DNA from 4 places in the Pantoea folii genome. Region 1 is predicted to be linked to each of the others. Evidence: predicted binding sites of a transcription regulator. Region 1 holds the regulator's gene; each other region holds the start of a gene.
What was found. The regulator Fur, encoded in region 1, represses iron uptake genes when iron is present. The targets are predictions, from matches to a motif close to ATAATAATGAGAACNACTATCAA.
Positions count from the first base shown of each region.

Region 2: AC1MDE_RS14815 (TonB-dependent siderophore receptor) is a predicted target of Fur. The motif match lies at 2,987-3,009, and genes of this name have one in related genera.
Region 3: fepD (Fe(3+)-siderophore ABC transporter permease) is a predicted target of Fur. The motif match lies at 2,493-2,515, and genes of this name have one in related genera.
Region 4: fes (enterochelin esterase) is a predicted target of Fur. The motif match lies at 3,209-3,231, and genes of this name have one in related genera.

Region 1 is NZ_JBWXON010000030.1:34,354-38,907, reverse strand. It holds gene glnS (glutamine--tRNA ligase) at 1-1,336, shown strand, start outside; gene AC1MDE_RS24820 (hypothetical protein) at 1,571-1,966, shown strand; gene fur (ferric iron uptake transcriptional regulator) at 2,028-2,477, opposite strand; gene fldA (flavodoxin FldA) at 2,833-3,363, opposite strand; gene ybfE (LexA regulated protein) at 3,499-3,774, opposite strand; gene ybfF (esterase) at 3,943-4,554, opposite strand, start outside.
Region 2 is NZ_JBWXON010000012.1:33,058-37,611, reverse strand. It holds gene AC1MDE_RS14835 (amino acid synthesis family protein) at 1-479, opposite strand, end outside; gene AC1MDE_RS14830 (GntR family transcriptional regulator) at 999-1,679, shown strand; gene AC1MDE_RS14825 (DUF1330 domain-containing protein) at 1,679-1,966, shown strand; gene AC1MDE_RS14820 (helix-turn-helix transcriptional regulator) at 2,049-2,891, opposite strand; gene AC1MDE_RS14815 (TonB-dependent siderophore receptor) at 3,235-4,554, shown strand, end outside.
Region 3 is NZ_JBWXON010000014.1:34,698-39,251, reverse strand. It holds gene AC1MDE_RS16485 (ATP-binding cassette domain-containing protein) at 1-480, opposite strand, end outside; gene fepG (iron-enterobactin ABC transporter permease) at 477-1,460, opposite strand; gene fepD (Fe(3+)-siderophore ABC transporter permease) at 1,457-2,446, opposite strand; gene entS (enterobactin transporter EntS) at 2,586-3,836, shown strand; gene fepB (Fe2+-enterobactin ABC transporter substrate-binding protein) at 3,831-4,554, opposite strand, start outside.
Region 4 is NZ_JBWXON010000014.1:43,665-48,218, reverse strand. It holds gene pmrB (two-component system sensor histidine kinase PmrB) at 1-752, shown strand, start outside; gene AC1MDE_RS16500 (TonB-dependent siderophore receptor) at 749-3,022, opposite strand; gene fes (enterochelin esterase) at 3,283-4,494, shown strand; gene AC1MDE_RS16490 (amino acid adenylation domain-containing protein) at 4,527-4,554, shown strand, end outside.

The DNA.
Region 1 (4,554 bases):
CGTTGAGCTGATCAATAAAGGTCTGGCTTACGTTGATGAGTTGTCGGCGGAAGAGATCCGTGAATATCGCGGCACCTTGACTGCGGCGGGTAAAAACAGCCCGTACCGCGACCGCAGCGTGGAAGAGAACCTCGCGCTGTTCCAGAAAATGCGTGATGGCGGTTTCGAGGAAGGTAAAGCTTGTCTGCGTGCCAAAATCGACATGGCATCGAGCTTCATTGTGATGCGCGATCCGGTGCTATACCGCATTAAGTTTGCCGATCACCATCAGACCGGCAGCAAGTGGTGCATCTACCCGATGTACGACTTCACCCACTGCATTTCGGATGCGATCGAAGGCATTACCCACTCATTGTGTACGCTGGAGTTCCAGGACAACCGTCGCCTTTACGATTGGGTGCTGGACAATATCACCATTCCGCAGCATCCGCGCCAGTACGAATTCTCGCGGCTGAATCTGGAATACGCGGTGATGTCGAAGCGCAAGCTGACGCAGTTGGTCACCGAGAAAGTGGTGGAAGGCTGGGACGATCCCCGCATGCTGACCGTTTCAGGTCTGCGCCGTCGTGGTTACAGCGCGGCCTCGATTCGTGAATTCTGCCGCCGCATCGGCGTGACTAAACAGGACAATATCGTTGAGATGGCGTCGCTGGAATCCTGTATTCGTGACGATCTCAATGAGAACGCACCACGCGCGATGGCGGTACTTGACCCGTTGAAAGTGGTGATCGAAAACCTGCCCGCCGGCCACGAAGAAACGCTGACCATGCCTAATCATCCAAACAAGCCGGAGATGGGCACGCGTGAAGTGTCGTTCAGCCGTGAAGTGTGGATTGATCGCGCTGACTTCCGTGAAGAAGCCAACAAACAGTACAAACGTTTGATTCTGGGCAAAGAAGTGCGTCTGCGCAATGCTTATGTGATTCGTGCTGAGCGTGTGGCGAAAGACGAAGAGGGTAACATTACCTGCATCTATGCCACTTGTGATGTTGACACCCTGAGCAAGGATCCGGCGGATGGTCGCAAAGTGAAAGGTGTGATCCACTGGGTTTCCGCCATTCATGGACTGCCAGCTGAGTTCCGTCTTTACGACCGTCTGTTCAGCGTGCCAAACCCCGCGGCGGCTGAGGATTTCCTCACCACCATTAACCCGAACTCGCTGGAGATCAAACAGGGCTTCGTGGAGTCTGGTTTGCGTGAAGCGGCCACTACCGCAGCTTATCAGTTTGAACGTGAAGGTTATTTCTGTGCCGATAGCGTCTACTCACAGCCGGGTAAATTGGTGTTTAACCGCACGGTTGGACTGCGCGATACTTTCGCGAAGATTGGCGAGTAATATCTTTCGTCAATAGCACAATATGATCATGAAAGGGCGAGCAATCGCCCTTTTTTATTGCCTGTAATTCGCCACGAGCAATTAATTATGCTGAAGGCGGCAAGCTGAGCTTGTTGTCTATTTTGCGACAATTCTGACTTTAGCAAAATTAACCCATTTGCGAGTGTGAAAAATTGTATTTCAGGTAGGCTATGCGCTCTCAACAAAGCTCTGCGGGTTATCAAAGGAAATAAAATGACAAGTCTCGCCCTGGAAGCTAAGCATAGTGTGGTGGTATTACATCAGCTTATTGAACGTGTTTTTAACCAGGTAGAAGGCAGTGATGACAGCATGGAACTGCTATTGTCACACTTTCACCCGGATTTCAAAATGGTGACGCCGCTGGGTAAGCAGCTGGATCTGAATGAGACCGAAGTGCTGTTTCGCAAACTGCACGGTCAGCGGGAAGGGCTGCGCATTGCCACCAGTGAGCATGCCATCATTTCTCAACAGAGCCAGGAAGTGACGATTCAGTATCGTGAACTGCAGATGTTGAACGGCACCCATCAAACGCGCATCTCTTTGGCTGTGCTGGATTGCAGCACCACCATTCCTCGCTGGCGCTACCTCCACGAGACCTTTATCGCTTGATAACAGGCATAAAAAAACCGGTGACCAGCACCGGTTTTTTTATATTGCATAGCACACTCAATTACTTATCGTGGAGCGTCTCGTCTTCGCGGCAGTCTCCCAGTGCACAGTGGCCGTACAAGTACAGGCTGTGGTTACTGAGTTTAATGCCATGGCGAGTGGCAATCTCACGCTGACGCGTTTCGATTGATTCATCGCTGAATTCGATTACTTTGCCACAATCCAGGCAGATCAAGTGGTCATGGTGATGCTGCTGAGTCAGTTCGAATACGGATTTGCCGCCTTCGAAGTTATGACGGGTGACGATACCCGCGTCATCAAACTGGTTAAGAACGCGATATACCGTTGCCAGGCCAATCTCTTCGCCCATATCGATCAGGCGCTTATACAAATCTTCCGCACTGACGTGATGGGACTCGGGGCCCGGTCCCTGAAGCACTTCCAAAATTTTCAATCTTGGCAGAGTGACTTTCAGGCCAGCCTTCTTCAATGCGGAGTTGTTGTCAGTCATTCGGATATTGTCCTGTTACTTTGCATGTCACTTACGGCGCAGGGGCCTTGAATGTTTAGGTCACACGTATTCTCATTTGCGTCTCATTATAGAACTCAAGCAGTGAAATGAAAACCGGGGTATCGCGCAAATCAACAAAAGTCGTAAGGATAAACATCGCCTACGTCAGCGCGGAACGGTGTGGTTTGGGTTTCCATTTCACTCAGCCTCAGTCAACAATCAGAGGAATAAGCGGATGACCATTGCGGGTATTCTACAGATTTGCGGGGAAAAGTTAAAAAACCGTAGCTATTATTTTTATAGGAAATTCCTTTGTCCCAATGTGAGCCAGCGCTCACATTGGGGAGGCGAGGCATCAGGCTTCGATGATCTCTTTTAACTGCAGCTCATCAAAAATCTGTTTCACCCAGGCATCAACACGTTCGTTGGTCAGCTCAGGTTGACGGTCTTCGTCAATTGCCAGGCCGAGGAAGTGTTTGTCATCGGCCAGACCTTTAGAGGCTTCAAAATGATAGCCCTCGGTCGGCCAGTGGCCCACGATCACCGCGCCATTTGGCTCAATGATGTCGCGAATCGTGCCCATCGCATCACAGAAATATTCTGCGTAGTCTTCCTGGTCGCCACAACCAAACAGCGCCACCAGTTTGCCATTAAAGTCGATCTCTTCCAGCGAAGGGAAGAAGTCATCCCAGTCACACTGTGCTTCGCCGTAATACCAGGTAGGAATGCCCAGCAGCAGGATGTCGAACGCTGCGAGATCTTCTTTGGTGCTCTTAGCAATGTCATGCACTTCGGCGACATCTTTACCCAGTTGTTTCTGGATCATTTTTGCAATGTTTTCAGTGTTGCCGGTATCGCTGCCGAAGAAAATGCCTACGATTGCCATGGGTTAAGTAACCTCTTAAAGCCTGATTGTGAAAGTAAGTCAATTGACTGCACATGTTAGCGAATGATAGCAGACCGTTGAAAAGGGCGGAACGAGTAAAGCCTGAACTTTGTGTTCCTGCGTGCGGTCAGCGCGCTAAGACAGTTTGAGTTGCGCCAGCAGCATTTGTTCAATCAACTCGCTGCGGCTGATGTTTTGTTGCTCGGCCAGCGTGTTCAGGGCGTCAACCGCTTCGCTGGACATTTTCAGCTCAACACGACGCAGCCCTCGCACTTTATCGCGCTTGAGCTGGTTACGTTTGTTGATACGCAACTGTTCGTCACGTGTCAGCAGGCTGGTTTTGGGTCGACCAGGACGCCGCTCGTCTGCAAAAAGATCAAGCGTGGTACGGTCTGTCTGTTCTTTTGCCATGATTTGTGAAACTGAGTGGGCGCGAACGGCGGAAAGGCGCTGCGCGATTTATACATTATCGGCCCGACCACGGCGAAAAAATCATCCGCGGCAAATTTTTAGCGCGACATCATACTCCAGCACCATCCGCGACGCCAACCCTAAACCGCATACGGCAAGCTTTTGCTTTTACAGGTTAAAAAAGCGACGAACTGCGCGCAAAACCGCATCAGGTTTTTCAGCATGTACCCAATGACCGGCCCCGCTAATCACGTGTGCGTGTGCCTGCGGGAACTGGCGTAGCAGTGCATCGCGGTGCTGATTGTCGAGGTAAGGAGAATCGCCACCGCGGATAAACAATGCGGGATGTGGCCAGGCGGGAACTTCTTCCCAGCCAGAAATCGTGGTGTAGTTGTCCCACAGCACCGGCACGTTAAAGCGCCACTCGCCCTCGACAAAGGACTTGAGGATAAACTGAATTACCCCCTCTTCAGTGACATGTTGACGCATCACCTCGGCCGCTTCGCTACGACGCGTTACACCCGCGGCGGTGACGGCGCGAATACCGGCAAAGATTTCATCGTGGCGGCGGGTTTGGTAATCCACGGGCGCGATATCGATCAGCACCATCTTCTCAATACGTTCGGGGGCCACTGCGCTCAATGCCATGGCGATCTTACCGCCCATCGAGTGACCTATCACGCCAGCGCGTTCAATCTGGTGTGCATCCAGCGTCTCAACGATATCTTGCGCCATGGCGTGATAATTCATCACCTCACTGCGCTCAGATAAACCATGGTT
Region 2 (4,554 bases), on a different contig from region 1:
AATGGCGCATCATTGATGTTGAACTGCATGGTGAGGTAGTGCTCGCGCGTGCCTTCATCATCGGTGCCCATCATCGGCACCAGAATTGGCGTATTGGCTGGACCGCGGGTGTTGTTAAAGGCCAGATAGGTTTTACCCTTCACCGCTGAGCGATAATGGTTGCCGAAATGCAGGGTGTGAATCAGCGCTGACGCGTGTTCCAGTTCGCCGTTCAGACCCACGACGGCGCTTTTGCCATAAGCCACAACCTTGTCGCCACCGCCCGCTTCTTTCACGATTAACCCGGTCAGTAACTCGCCCAACACGGGTGCCATTTCACGAATCTTAGGGGCGAGATCTTCCACGAACCCCTCACCTGCCCACGGATTCTTCACCACGGCAGCAGCCGCAATCATCACCAGCGGTGTCGTCGCCGCTTTGCCGCCGTCGGAGTAAATGGTCTCGGTGGTAACGAACGTCTTGCGTATATCTGGATGCATGGTCAGAACCTCATTCAAGTTAACGGTTTGTTAATCTGGTGTGTCGGGAAGTGGTATAACACTGAGATTTCTGGCATGTCAAAGTTTGGTATACCATCATACGGTATTAAATTTTTCTGGCTTTTTTGCTAAGCTTAAGCAACGCAAAACCCCGCCATGACTGGGGGGATGGGGTTCAAAAAGGCAATATGTCACCGGCGGTTTGAGCAGCGAGATGAGTGTGATTGAGGTCATAAAAATCACACGAATTATCCGGGCAGTCGTTTCATAACGGCATGAATTCACGAAGTTTTGATTATTCCTCAAGGATATTTTTATTTCGTGTTCAGACCGCATGATGAAACTGTGAGCTAACGCTGATTTCAACGAGCGGGTCGGTGAGAAGTCGATAGGCGGTGGTAGCAAAGAGAGTAAAGGCGGCGTTGCTTTCAGAACGGAAACAGTGCTAATAGTTAAAACGCTTGCAGGACATGACATTGACTTCAGGCTGAATTTTTAAATTTCAACGAAGAGACGATTATGGATGCGAGTCATTCCCTAAAAATTGAAAATACGCCGGTGACGTTACGTGAACTGGCACTGGCCAAAGTTCGTCAGGCCATTATCTCCGGATACTTTAAGGCTGGCGACCGTTTGGTTGAACGCTCACTGTGTGATGAATTAGGTGTAAGCCGTACCGTGGTGCGCGAAGTTATTCGCTATCTGGAAGCGGAAGGTTTAATTGAAAACCTGCCGAAAAAAGGTCCGATTGTGGCGATATTAACCTGGGAAGTGGCCGAGCAGATTTACGATATTCGTATCCTGCTGGAATCCGAAGCGGCGAAGGATTGCGCAAAATTAGCCACCAGCAGTGATAAAAAGAATCTGCACAAGAAACTCCTGCGCATTGCTAAAGCCTCGCACGATCATGATGATATTGAACGCGTTGAAGCGTCTCAGGCCTTTTATGAAGCACTCTTTTCCATTGCAAAACATCATATTGCGTGGGAAATCGTCCAGCGCCTGAATAGTCGTATCAGCCGACTGCGCGCACTGACCCTGCGCAGCCCTGAACGTCAGGTGGCAGGTTTTGAGCGTATGTCGCGTATTTATGAAGCGATTGAAGAGAACAATGCCGAACACGCGCAAGAGGCCGTCAAACAGCATCTTTCAGAAGCGGCCACGCTGGCTAAATCTATTCTGACTGCCGAGGAAAAATAATGTCTGCTTATTGGATCGCCCACGTCAATATTGAGGATGCACAGCAGTACCAGAATTATATTGAGCTGGCACCGCTTGCGTTTAAAAAATATCAAGCGAAGTTTATTGCTCGCGGTGAAAATGCCACCTCACTTGAGGGTAATGAATTTAAGAAGCATGTGATCATTGAATTCCCCGATTATCAAATGGCGCTAGACTGCTATCATTCTGACGAGTATCAGTTAGCCAAAAAGCAGCGTGAGAACGTGGCAACAGCCATGATTACCATTGTGGATGGGCTGGCGTAGAATTGGACCTACTCCCCTGGGTTGATTTGCCGCTCAATTCCTCAGTTTAAAAAGCTAAGCAATCAGATCGCTCTGCCCCGCTTCAGCCCCGCATATCCTTAGGTGCAAAGCCATATTTTTTGCGGAAAGCGACGGAGAAATGGGCGGGCGAATAACCGACTTGATAGGCCACTGAAGAGACGCTGGCTTCCCCCGTCGACAACATACGCCAGGCGGTTTCGAGTCGCAGCGTTTGCAAATAGCCGTATATGCTCTGATTAAACAGGCGTCGGAACCCGGCGGTGAGTTTACGCGTGTTCAGGCCAACTTTTGCACTGAGATCGCGAATTGAGGGTGGTGAGTCGATGTGCTCCGCGAGCAAGTTTTTCACATCATGCAGCCGGGCAATATCGCAGGAGCTCAGGCGTAACGTTGATTGCTGCAACGTTATGTCTTCACTGACCAAACTATCCAGCGTGTGAGCGACGATCTCCAGCGCCTTGCCCGTCATGTACAGCTGCCGGGCAACGCCTTGCAGTGGGTTGGTAAACAGTTGCGCTCTCAGTCCACTCAGGCATTTCGGCGTTGCCTGAATACGCATACCTGGATTTGCGGACAAATCGAGCTGCATGCCTGCAGTCAGTGTGTTGATGGAGTCGGCGCAAAGATGCTGGCTCAACGAGTGCGTAGAGATATTCACGGCGGTGTAATTCAAATCAGCACCAGGCAGTAAGCATTGACTTGCGTGCGCTAAATCCTGACTCCATACAGCACAGAGTGCCGGGCCTTTAATATGCCGCTCAGCCTGCTGAGGGAAGCGGCACAACAGTTCACCACTTTCAATGATGATGATTTTCAGACCCACAAACAGCTGCTCATCCTGCCAGATCGCGTGCTGCGGATTCACGCTGCCGCTGGTAAGTGAAATATCACCCCTCAACAACATCTGTACTCCGCCATCACCTCCCTGGCTAAGTTTGCTCTTTCTGGCGGAAAGCTTCTGCGAATCCATAGTTAACCCTGTCATTGAGATGAGTGATATTGATAATCATTCTCAATGTAAGCGTTTTGTAAATGCCTGTCCATGGGTATATCGAAACGCAAACCGTCTACTGGCAGCAAAATAAGCACCGACCCTAAATTGACTTCCCGGCCACACCGGGAAGTTTCATTTTGCATGTTTTCTAAAGAAAGAGTTCGGCAAGCGAAAGTGTTGCTGATTGTCTGCCCACATTCTCACTGACACACTTTTAGCCGACAAAAAAGTCGCTTCTATTGTGGAGAATACCTTGGAAAACAATAATAAAAATTGGGCTCGCTGGACCACGCCCCTTACCTGCCTGGCGCTGTTAATTAATGCCCATTGCGCGCTGGCAGAAGATACCTTGCAAGTCACGGCAGACAGCAAAACGGCACCAGAAAAAGGCTACGTTGCACAGACCAGCACAACGGGGAGCCGCACCAATGAATCCATTCTTGCTGCGCCCCAGTCAGTATCGGTGATCACCCGCAGCGAAATGGACGATCGTAACGTGCAGAGCACCACCCAGGCCCTGCAATACACACCGGGAGTGTATGCCTCAACCTCTGCGATCTCGTCCCGCTTTGACTACTTCAACATCCGTGGTTTTGATTCAACACTGAACGGGACCTTGCTGGATGGATTGCGATCCACCACTCAGCAGTCCTACGTACGCTACGAACCTTACGGATTGGAACAACTGGACGTGCTGCGTGGCCCGAATGGTTTCCTTTATGGCGCAGGATCGCCAGGCGGTATTATCAACGCCATCAGCAAGCGTCCCGCGTTAAATGCACAGCATGAAGTGGCCATTCAGACCGGCAGTCATGGCCGCATGCAGGGCCAGTTCGACACCTCCGGGCCGCTTAACGATGATAAAACACTGCTCTATCGCGTGGTGGGTGTGGGGCGTGACAGTAATACCCAGTTCAACAACGTCCCGGATGACACCCTGTACCTGGCACCTTCCTTGACCTGGCGCCCCGATGCAGACACTTCATTGACCGTATTGGCCTCAGTTAGCCGCAATAAATTTGGCCCGCCACGCCCTTACCTGCCGCTGTATGGCACCTTGCTCAGCAACCCTAACGGGCAGGTTAACCGCAACAGTTATCTTGATGGGACCAATCTCGATAACCATATGACCCAGAGCAATCTGGGTTACGAACTTGACCACCATTTTGGCGATCGCTGGACCTTTCATTCTGCCAGTCGCTACACCGAAACCGACCTGATGACGCAAACGCTTTCAGGCGCGTCGCTGGCGGCGGACATGCGCACGCTGAATCGCGTGGCCTATGAGTTCGGTATCAAAGGGAAAGTCTTCGCCACCGATAACAACCTCAAGACCGAGTGGGATGCAGGGCCCGTACACGGTTCCAGCGTTGCGGGCGTGTCGTTCCGCCACACCGGGGAGGATTACTATCTGAACTATGGCCGGGCCAGCAGCATTGATATTTACCAGCCGACCGGCAATGGTCGCTTCCCGACGACCTCGCCCCATACCAGCACGCAGCAGAATGCTAACGAAACCGGCGTTTACCTCTCTAACAGCCTCGCGTTGTTCCAGCATCTGAACCTCGACCTC
Region 3 (4,554 bases), on a different contig from region 1:
CTGCGCCAGCACCATGGCAATCCATACGCGCTGACGCTGCCCGCCGGACAAGGTATCCACTGGCTGCTGCGCCAAATCCGCCACGCCGGTTGCCCGCATCGCGCTTTGCACCGCCTCTTCATCTTCACTGCGCCAGCGGCCAAACAGCGCTTGATGCGGGTAACGCCCACGTGCCACCAGTTCGGTAACGCTGATGCCCGCCGGTGCGTTGGAACTCTGCGGCAGCAGCCCAAGTCGACGCGCCACCTCTTTGGTCGGATAACGCGCTATCGCCTCACCATCCAGATACACCTCGCCTTTCAGCGGAGTATTGAGGCGGCTCAGGGTGCGCAGCAAAGTGGATTTACCGCAGGCGTTGGGGCCGATAATCACTGTCAGCTCACCTTCCGGGATCGCCACCGACAGGTTTTCTGCCACCACTTTCTTGTCGTAGCCGAGCGTCAGGCCTTCGCCATACAGCCGTGAAGGGATATCGATCATTGGCGTCGCGCCTCCCGCACCAGTAACGCAATCAGATAAAGTCCACCGAGGCTGACGGTAATTACGCCAACCGGTAATTGATAAGGCAGGAACAGATGCTGCGCAGCAAAATCGGCCGCAATCAGCAGCAGTGCGCCACACAGCGCTGCCAGCAGCAGCGCGCCTTTTTCGCCGCCGCCGAGTCGACGCGCGATCTGCGGCGCCAGCAGCGCCACAAAGGAGATCGGCCCTACCAACGCGGTAGATGCCGCCGTCAACACCACACCAATCAGCATCAGCAGCAGCCGACTGCGCTCCACCGGTACGCCGAGTGCACTGGCGGTATCATCGCCCATCTCCAGCAAACGCATGCGTCGGGTCAACAATGCCATCAGCAACAGTGACAGCAGCAATACCCCAATCACCGGCGGCGTTTTCGCCCAGGTGATGCCGTTAAGCGACCCGGCACTCCACAATCCGGCGCTGAGCGCGGATTCCAGCGAAGCACTAATAATCAGCCAGGCATTCAGCGCCATCAGCAAGGCGCGCACGCTGATACCAACAATAATCAGGCGGAAGGTTTCTACCCCGTTGCGCCAGGCAAACAGATACACCAATGCCGCCGTGCCGATACCGCCAACCAACGCTGCACCGGTCATGGCGGCGATGCCCTGATTGAACAGCACCAGCGCCACCAGCACGCCGCTATAGGCACCGGTATTGAAACCGAGAATATCCGGGCTGCCGAGCGGGTTGCGCAGCAGTGACTGGAAAATCGCGCCGCTGACGCCCAGTGCCGCGCCAATCAGCAGCGCCATTAGCACACGCGGCAGTCGCCACTCTAAAACGATCAGCTTGACGTTGCTGGCACCGTTTCCCGCCAGCACCTGCCAAAACTGCTCAGCCCCAATCGGCAATGCGCCTCGCGTCATCGCCAGATACGCCAGCAGTGCGCATCCGAGCAACAACCACGTGGTATGTAATCCAACCCGACGCGTCATAACGCACCTCGCCCGAGTTTACGGCGCACCAGCACAATCAGTACCGGCGCACCCAACATCGCCGTGACGATGGAGACGCGCAGTTCGCCCGCCACCAGCAGTCGTCCCAGAATATCCGCTGCCAGCAGCAGAATTGGGGTAATGATCGCCGTGGCGGGCAGCATCCAACGGTGATCGTTGCCGACCATCCAGCGTGCAAAATGCGGCGTCATCAGTCCGATAAAAGCAATCGGCCCCACTGCCGCCGTCGCCGCACCACACAACAACGCAATCGCCACTAAACCAAGCAGTTGCGTGCGCGCCACCCGCGTGCCCAGCGCGGTCGCCATATCGCCGCCCATGCTTAAACTGTTCAACGCCTGCGACAAATAGAGTGCCACTCCGCTGCCGATTAGCACGGCCGGGAACAGGGTGCGCAATACAGTGAAATTGCGAATATCCAGCGAGCCGCTGTGCCAGAAACGCAGATAATCATAAATATCGGGATTGAGCAGTGACAGACCAGACGTCAGGCCATCCAGCACCGCGCCCAGCGCCACGCCCGCTAACGTCAGTCGCACCGGATTGACTCGCCCGCCGCCAATCGCCCCCGTCATCGCTACCAGCAATGACGCCAGCAGTGCACCGGCAAACGCGAAGCCGAGCCAATCGAGGGGAGAATCCGCGCCAAACAGCGCAATGCCGATCACCACCGCAAACCCGGCACCTGCGTTAACGCCGAGAATGCCCGGATCGGCCAGTGGATTGCGCGTCAGGCTTTGCATCAGTGCGCCTGCTAACCCAAGGGCGACACCCGCCAGCAATCCGGCCAGAGTGCGCGGCAGGCGTGCATCACGCACAATCACGCACTCAGCGTTGTTACAGCCTGAGGTAAGAGAATGATAAACATCGGAAATGGGTATCGATTTTGCCCCCAGCATCAAGCTGAGCGCGATGAGGAGCAAGAGCAGAATCCCTGAGCCTGCTAATGCACGGATCTGGCGCATCGTTCTAAACCTTCACTGTTCAACGTCGTCGCATGCGCAACGCAATTTGATAATGGTTATCGTTATTACTCGCGTTTGCCTATGTTACCATGACTCGCCTCGCGGACGATGAGGAAAATTGGTGCAAAAAGGCGAACAAATGAACAAATCTTCCCACTTTATCGATCTCTCCCTGCTGAAAACCCATGCGGCATTTCGCGCAGTATTTATTGCCCGATTCATCTCGATTGTCGCATTAGGCATGCTCGCCGTGGCGGTGCCGGTGCAGATTCAGCAGATGACGCACTCCCCGCTTTTGGTGGGATTGGCCGTCACCCTCGCCGCATCCGGTATGTTTATTGGTCTGCTGACCGGCGGAGTGTTAGCCGATCGCTACGAGCGTAAGAAACTGATTTTGCTTGCCCGATCCACCTGCGGCTTGGGCTTTATCGCGCTGGCGATTAACGCTGCGCTGCCGCAGCCTTCACTGATTGCGGTGTATCTGCTGGGATTCTGGGATGGCTTCTTTGGCGCGATTGGCGTCACGGCGCTGCTGGCGGCCACACCGGCGCTGGTGGGGCGCGAAAACATTATGCAGGCCGGCGCCATCACCATGCTGACGGTGCGTTTTGGCTCCATCCTCTCGCCAGCCATTGCCGGACTTGTCATTGCACACGGCGGCGTGGTGTGGAACTACGGCTTAACCGCGTTTGGCACACTGATTACCGTACTGACGCTGCTGAAATTACCGCAACTCCCGCCGCCACCTCAGCCGCGTGAACATCCGCTGAAGTCGCTGGCCGCCGGGGTGCAGTTCCTGTTTGCCAGCCCGATTGTCGGTATGGTGGCGCTGATAGGTGCTCTGGTCACTCTGGCCAGCGCGATTCGCGTGCTCTACCCCGCTCTCGCACCACATTGGTCAGTGAGTGCTAACCAGCTAGGCATGCTCTACGCAGCCGTGCCGCTGGGTGCCGCCATCAGCGCGTTCACCAGCGGTAAACTGAAACATGCAGCCCGACCGGGACAGCTGGTGCTGGGCAGTGCGGTGGCCGGATTTATCGCGCTGGGATTATTCAGTCTGATGCCCAACCTGCCGCTGGCGCTGCTGTGTCTGGTGGCGTTTGGTTATTTCAGTGCCATCAACAGTCTGGTGCAGTACGCGATGATTCAACTGCTGACGCCAGACCATCTGCTGGGCCGCATTAACGGCTTGTGGACCGCGCAAAATGTCACCGGAGATGCGATCGGTGCGGCGATGATTGGGGCCATGGGATCGTGGTTATTGCCGCCACAGGCTGCCGCCGCGTTTGGTTTTGCGGCAGCGCTGTTGGGGATTGTAATGTGGTGTGTAATGGGCCGTTTACGTCGTTATGCGCCGCCAGCCCCTGAGCTGGCGGAGCAGGCATCATGATTTAACGAACAGTTTCTCCAGACGCGCCAGCAGATTGCTGGCGCTGTAGTAATCCAGACGGAACGAATCGACGCCAAGCGGGAATACCTGCTTATCCTTAACCGCCGCGTTTTGCGCGAGGAACGGATTGCCGATCACTGACTGTGTGGTTTTGTCATCAGCCGCAAACAGCAGGAAGGTTTTGCCCGTCAAACCGCTTCCCACATTCTCACCCGACAGCTGAATGATGTCTTTACGCTGGCCCATGCTGTGGCCTTGCTGCACGCTGGCGGGTGGAACGGCGAGGGTAAAGCCAAGTTGCTCCAGCAGTTTGCCCTGCGCTGACTCCGTGGTCCACACGTTGACGGCACGCCCATCGCCGTTCCACACCATGGCAGACACCGGCTGCGGCGGTAAGGTGATGGCTTTTTTCAACGCCGCTTCACGATCGTCAAACGCTTTCACTCGCTGTGCCGCCTGCGCTTCGTGGCCGGTTGCCTGGCCCAGCAGCGTCACCACATCCTGCCAGCTCTTGTCGTCGTAATTCACCACCAGCGTCGGTGCGATGGCGGAAAGCTGGCTGGCGAGTTTAATCGCAGAATCATTACCTGTGGCGCTCACCAGAATCAGATCGGGTGCTTCTGCGGCTACCGCTTCGGCGCTCGGCTCGCCAATATAGAGACGTTTTACATGGCGCTGTTTTGCCACCTCACCCCATTGACGGAAAAAGCCATGATCG
Region 4 (4,554 bases), on a different contig from region 1:
ATCTCACCCCGCTGCCGGTTTATTCAGAAATGGATGAAATCGTTGCCGTGACCACCTCTATTAATCAGCTATTTTCGCGGCTCGACCACACGCTACAACAGGAACGCCTCTTCACCGCCGATGCCGCGCATGAATTGCGTACCCCTTTGGCCGGTTTACGTCTGCACCTTGAACTGCTGCACCAGCAGAACGTGCCGCAGAGTGAGATGCTGATTGAACGTATCGACCAGTTGATGCACACCGTGGAGCAACTACTGATGCTGTCGCGAGCCGGCCAGGCGCTGGCAGGCGGTCACTATCAGCAGTTGCTGTGGCAAAAAGACATCATGCAGCCGCTGCAGCCGGAAATGGCCGAACTTTATGCACAGCGACAGCAAACACTGCACTGGCCGAACGGCAAAGATATTCCGCAACAGGGTGAAGCCGTGTTGCTGCGCCTGATGCTGCGTAATCTGCTGGAAAACGCCTCACGCTACAGCCCGGAAGGCAGTGAAGTGAAGGTGAAAATGCAGCAGGACAAGCAGCAGGTGATTATCGAGGTGTGGGATCAGGGGCCGGGCATTGAGGCCGATGCGGCAGAAGAACTGACGCAAGCCTTCCGCCGTCGCGATCAGCGCTACGGTGGCAGCGGATTAGGTCTGAACATTGTGCTGCGCATTGTACAGATGCACCGTGGCAGGCTGGAGCTGGTCAACCGTAAAGATAGCAGCGGGCTGATTGCCCGCTGCTATTTACCGCATCAACTGCTTTAGAAGTGAGTGTTGAGGCTCATGTAGTAAGTACGGCCTGATTCGTTATAAGTATTGGCACCCGCACCGTACAGGTAGGCGCCTGTTGTGGCGTTACCGGTGGTTTGCGCATTACCTTCGCGGAAGTGGCGCTTATCAAACAGGTTGTCGATACCCAGGGTCACGCTGGCGTACTTATTTACATCATAAGTCCCGCTCAGACCAATAATGGAGTAAGGACTCACTTTATCGGCCGCGCTACCCGTCACCGGTTGACCTTTGTAGTCATACTTTTTCGGTGTTTGCGTGCCGTACCAGGTCAACGTGGTCTGCAACGACAGATCCTGCGTTGCCTGCCAGCTCAGCGTTGAGTTCAGGGTGTATTCCGGGATGATCGACAGACGATCGCCGGTTTCCTTGTTCTTACTCTGCAGCATGTAGGTGAAGTTGTTGTTCCAGCTCACGCTATCCGAGAACGGCACATTCACCGTACCTTCCAGCCCTTCCACCACCGCTTTCGGTACGTTTTCCCACTTGTAGATATCCGTGGTGCCATTAGAGGCTTTACCGACGGCTGCGTAACCCGCTTCAATCTTGTTGCGGTAATCGTTACGGAACCAGGTCAGACCCGCCTGATAGCCTTCGTGTTTCCACTCCAGTCCAATCTCTTTGTTGAAACTGTTTTCGGCTTTCAGGTCTGGGTTACCTTGCAGATAACAGGCACCGGTGCTGGCAGCACAGCCCTGACCGTTGCTGTACAGCAGGTAGTTCGGGTTAGTCTGGTACAGGCTTGGCGCTTTATAAGCCAGGCCCGCCCCCATCTTCAGTGTGAAGTCATCACCCAAACCTTGCGACAGGTTCAGAGACGGGCTCCAGTTGTTACCCACAATCGAGTGATGATCGAAACGCAGACTCGGCGTCAGCATGGTGCTGTCGGTCAGTTCCATGTTGTCTTCAGCGAACAGCGAGAAGATTTCCGCCTGCGAATACGGGCTACGACCGGTATTCGACACGCCAGGTACAGAACCATAGTTAGCAGCCTGAGTGGTTGAAGAGGGATCCTTCATGCTCTGCTGGTTCCATTCGGCGCCCAGCGTTGCCGTCTGATTAATCAGCCACTCAAACGGAATGCTCACTTCGCTGTGCAGCAAAATATCGTCTAACTGAATGGTGTTGAAACCATCGTTAGAGAAGATACCTTCCGTACCGCCCGCCAGACCTTCATTGATACGGGTGTTACGGGTTTTCTCATAGCGCGCATAGGTATTGGTGCTGACACCGTTATCCCAGGCACCGGTCCATTTCAACGAGATATTCTGGCGATACAGGCGGTTAGTTTCATCGCCATAGAGGCTTTTCACCAGCGCACTGGTGTTGGTGTTCTGCGTATCGCCTGCGTAAAGGTTGCCTTGACGGCTGTAACCCGCTTGCAACTCCAGGGTTTGCATCGGAGCAAACGCCCAGCTAAGTAACGCATTGATATCTTTATTGACCGAGCCTTCACGACCAGAAGGATAACTGCCCGCATACGTACCGGTACGCGCTGCCGCATGACCTTCGTTGATGTCATAAGCATCGGCCTGGGTTTTCGCTAAGCCACCGTACAAGCGGAAGTTGAAGTCATCACCCAGCGGCCCTTCGAGGCTGAAGTTAGTGCGTTTGGTCGCGCCTTCCGATTTGTGTTCCGGCGCATTGAAGTAGGTATTCCACGAACCGTGCCACTGCTGATCGGTATATTTCTTGGTGATAATGTTCACCACGCCGCCTGCTGCGCCGTTACCGTAACGCACCGCGGCCGGGCCACGAATCACATCAATGCGTTCGATCATCTCTGGCGGCACCCAGTTGGTGTCACCGCGGGTATCACGCTCACCACGCCAGCCCAGACGCACCGAGTTGCGGCTGGTGATCGGCATACCATCCACCATAATCAGGGTATTTTCCGGGCCCATGCCGCGAATATCGATCTGGCGATTGTTACCGCGCTGGCCACTGGTGGAGTTACCGGTCAGGTTAACGCCCGGCATGGTGCGAATAATTTCAGAGACATCACGTGCAGGCGGATGCTTTTTAATTTCATCTGCAGTGATGGTAGAAACGCCGGGCGCCTGTAGATTCTGCTGCTGGGCGGTCACCATCAACGTGCCGCCGTTCATCGATTCGGCGTCGGTAGTGGATTGGCTGCTGGTCGTCTTGCTGGAAGTGTCTGTTGCCCAGGCGCTGCCGGAGAGCAGTGAGGCGCTCAGCCCCAGTTCAATCAAAATAGCTAATGATAATCGTGAGTAACGCGTCATTGTTTTTCATTCCTGGATGGCCAGTAAAATGCCGTTGGATTCTTAACTGGCGAGCCGGTGAGAATATCCCTGTCCTTATCGCGCCCAGTTCCAGACCTGGCAGTGCCATCCGTTGCGTAACCTTCCAGGAAGGAAAGAGTCAGGCGGAACGAGCGTGCTCTTTTGAGCGGAAACACCCTATTGCAAATGCAAATAGTTATCAATAGTATTAATTATTAATCTTATGTAAATCTTTCCCTACACAGTGACTGGCAGCCCCTATGACCTGGCGAAATGATGTAACCGGTAGCGAAGCCTGGTGGCAGGAGCAACAAACTCAGGGTATTCCGCGAATTGACCCTCAGCAGGATGGCACCTGCCTGGTGACCTTCTTCTGGCGCGATCCCCAAGGCAGCGAAAAAACGTCAGCGATTCAGCGTGTATGGATCAACATCACTGGCGTGACCGATCACCACCAGAAACGTCCACCTCAGTCATTGGTGCGCGTAACGGGTACCGATGTGTGGTACTGGCAAACTGCGCTGCCATCAAACTGGCGCGGCAGCTACTGTCTGATGCCCGATGAGCAGGCAACCGACTTTAGCGGTGAGGCGGACATGTATGCCTTGCGAAACTGGTGGCGTGACAAATTCCCCACGGCGAAGGCCGATCCCCTGAATACACTGCGCGGCTGGGCCGGTGGGCGTGGCATGGGCGTTTCGCCGCTGCATCTCCCGCAAGCCCCTGATCAGCAAATCTGGCAAGCCGTGGATGATGGCAGCGCATCGGCTGTTTCTTTGCAACAATATCAGTGGGATAGCGCGTTACTAAGTAACAGTCGCAAAGTGTGGATTTATGCCACCGGCGAATCCGATAACGCGCAACGTCCACTGGCCATTCTGCTGGATGGGCAGTTCTGGGCGAATCAAATGCCGATTGCCGGGCCATTGCAGCAACTTACTGACGCAGGGAAACTCCCACCTGCCGTTTATCTGTTTATTGACATCATCGATCGTGAACACCGTAGTCGTGAACTGCCCTGTAATCCGCAGTTCTGGCAAGCCGTGCAGCAGGAGTTACTGCCGCAGGTGGCGCAATGGGCACCCTATCGCCAACAGGCAGACAGCACACTGGTGGCTGGACAAAGTTTCGGCGGGCTGGCATCGGTGTTTGCCGCGCTGCATTTCCCGGAGACGTTTGGCAATGCGCTGAGCCTATCTGGATCATTCTGGTGGCCCGAACGTGGCAACCCATACGGCTGGCTGTTGCAGGCGCTGGATAGCGGACTGGCTCCGAAACAACCGCTGCGTTTCTGGCTGGAGGCGGGTAAACGTGAAGGCCTGATTCTGCAAGCCAATCAACAATTAGAACAAAAACTTACCGCTGCCGGTTATCAGGTGAATTACCTGCCGGTGGAGGGCGGCCATGACGCGCTATGCTGGCGCGGTGGTCTGCTCGACGGTCTGCAAGCCCTGTGGCGCAATCCGACTTAACTTCATCACGCAGGACGCAAACCGGAGCACAGATGTCTGAATCTCTGATGAACAAAACCA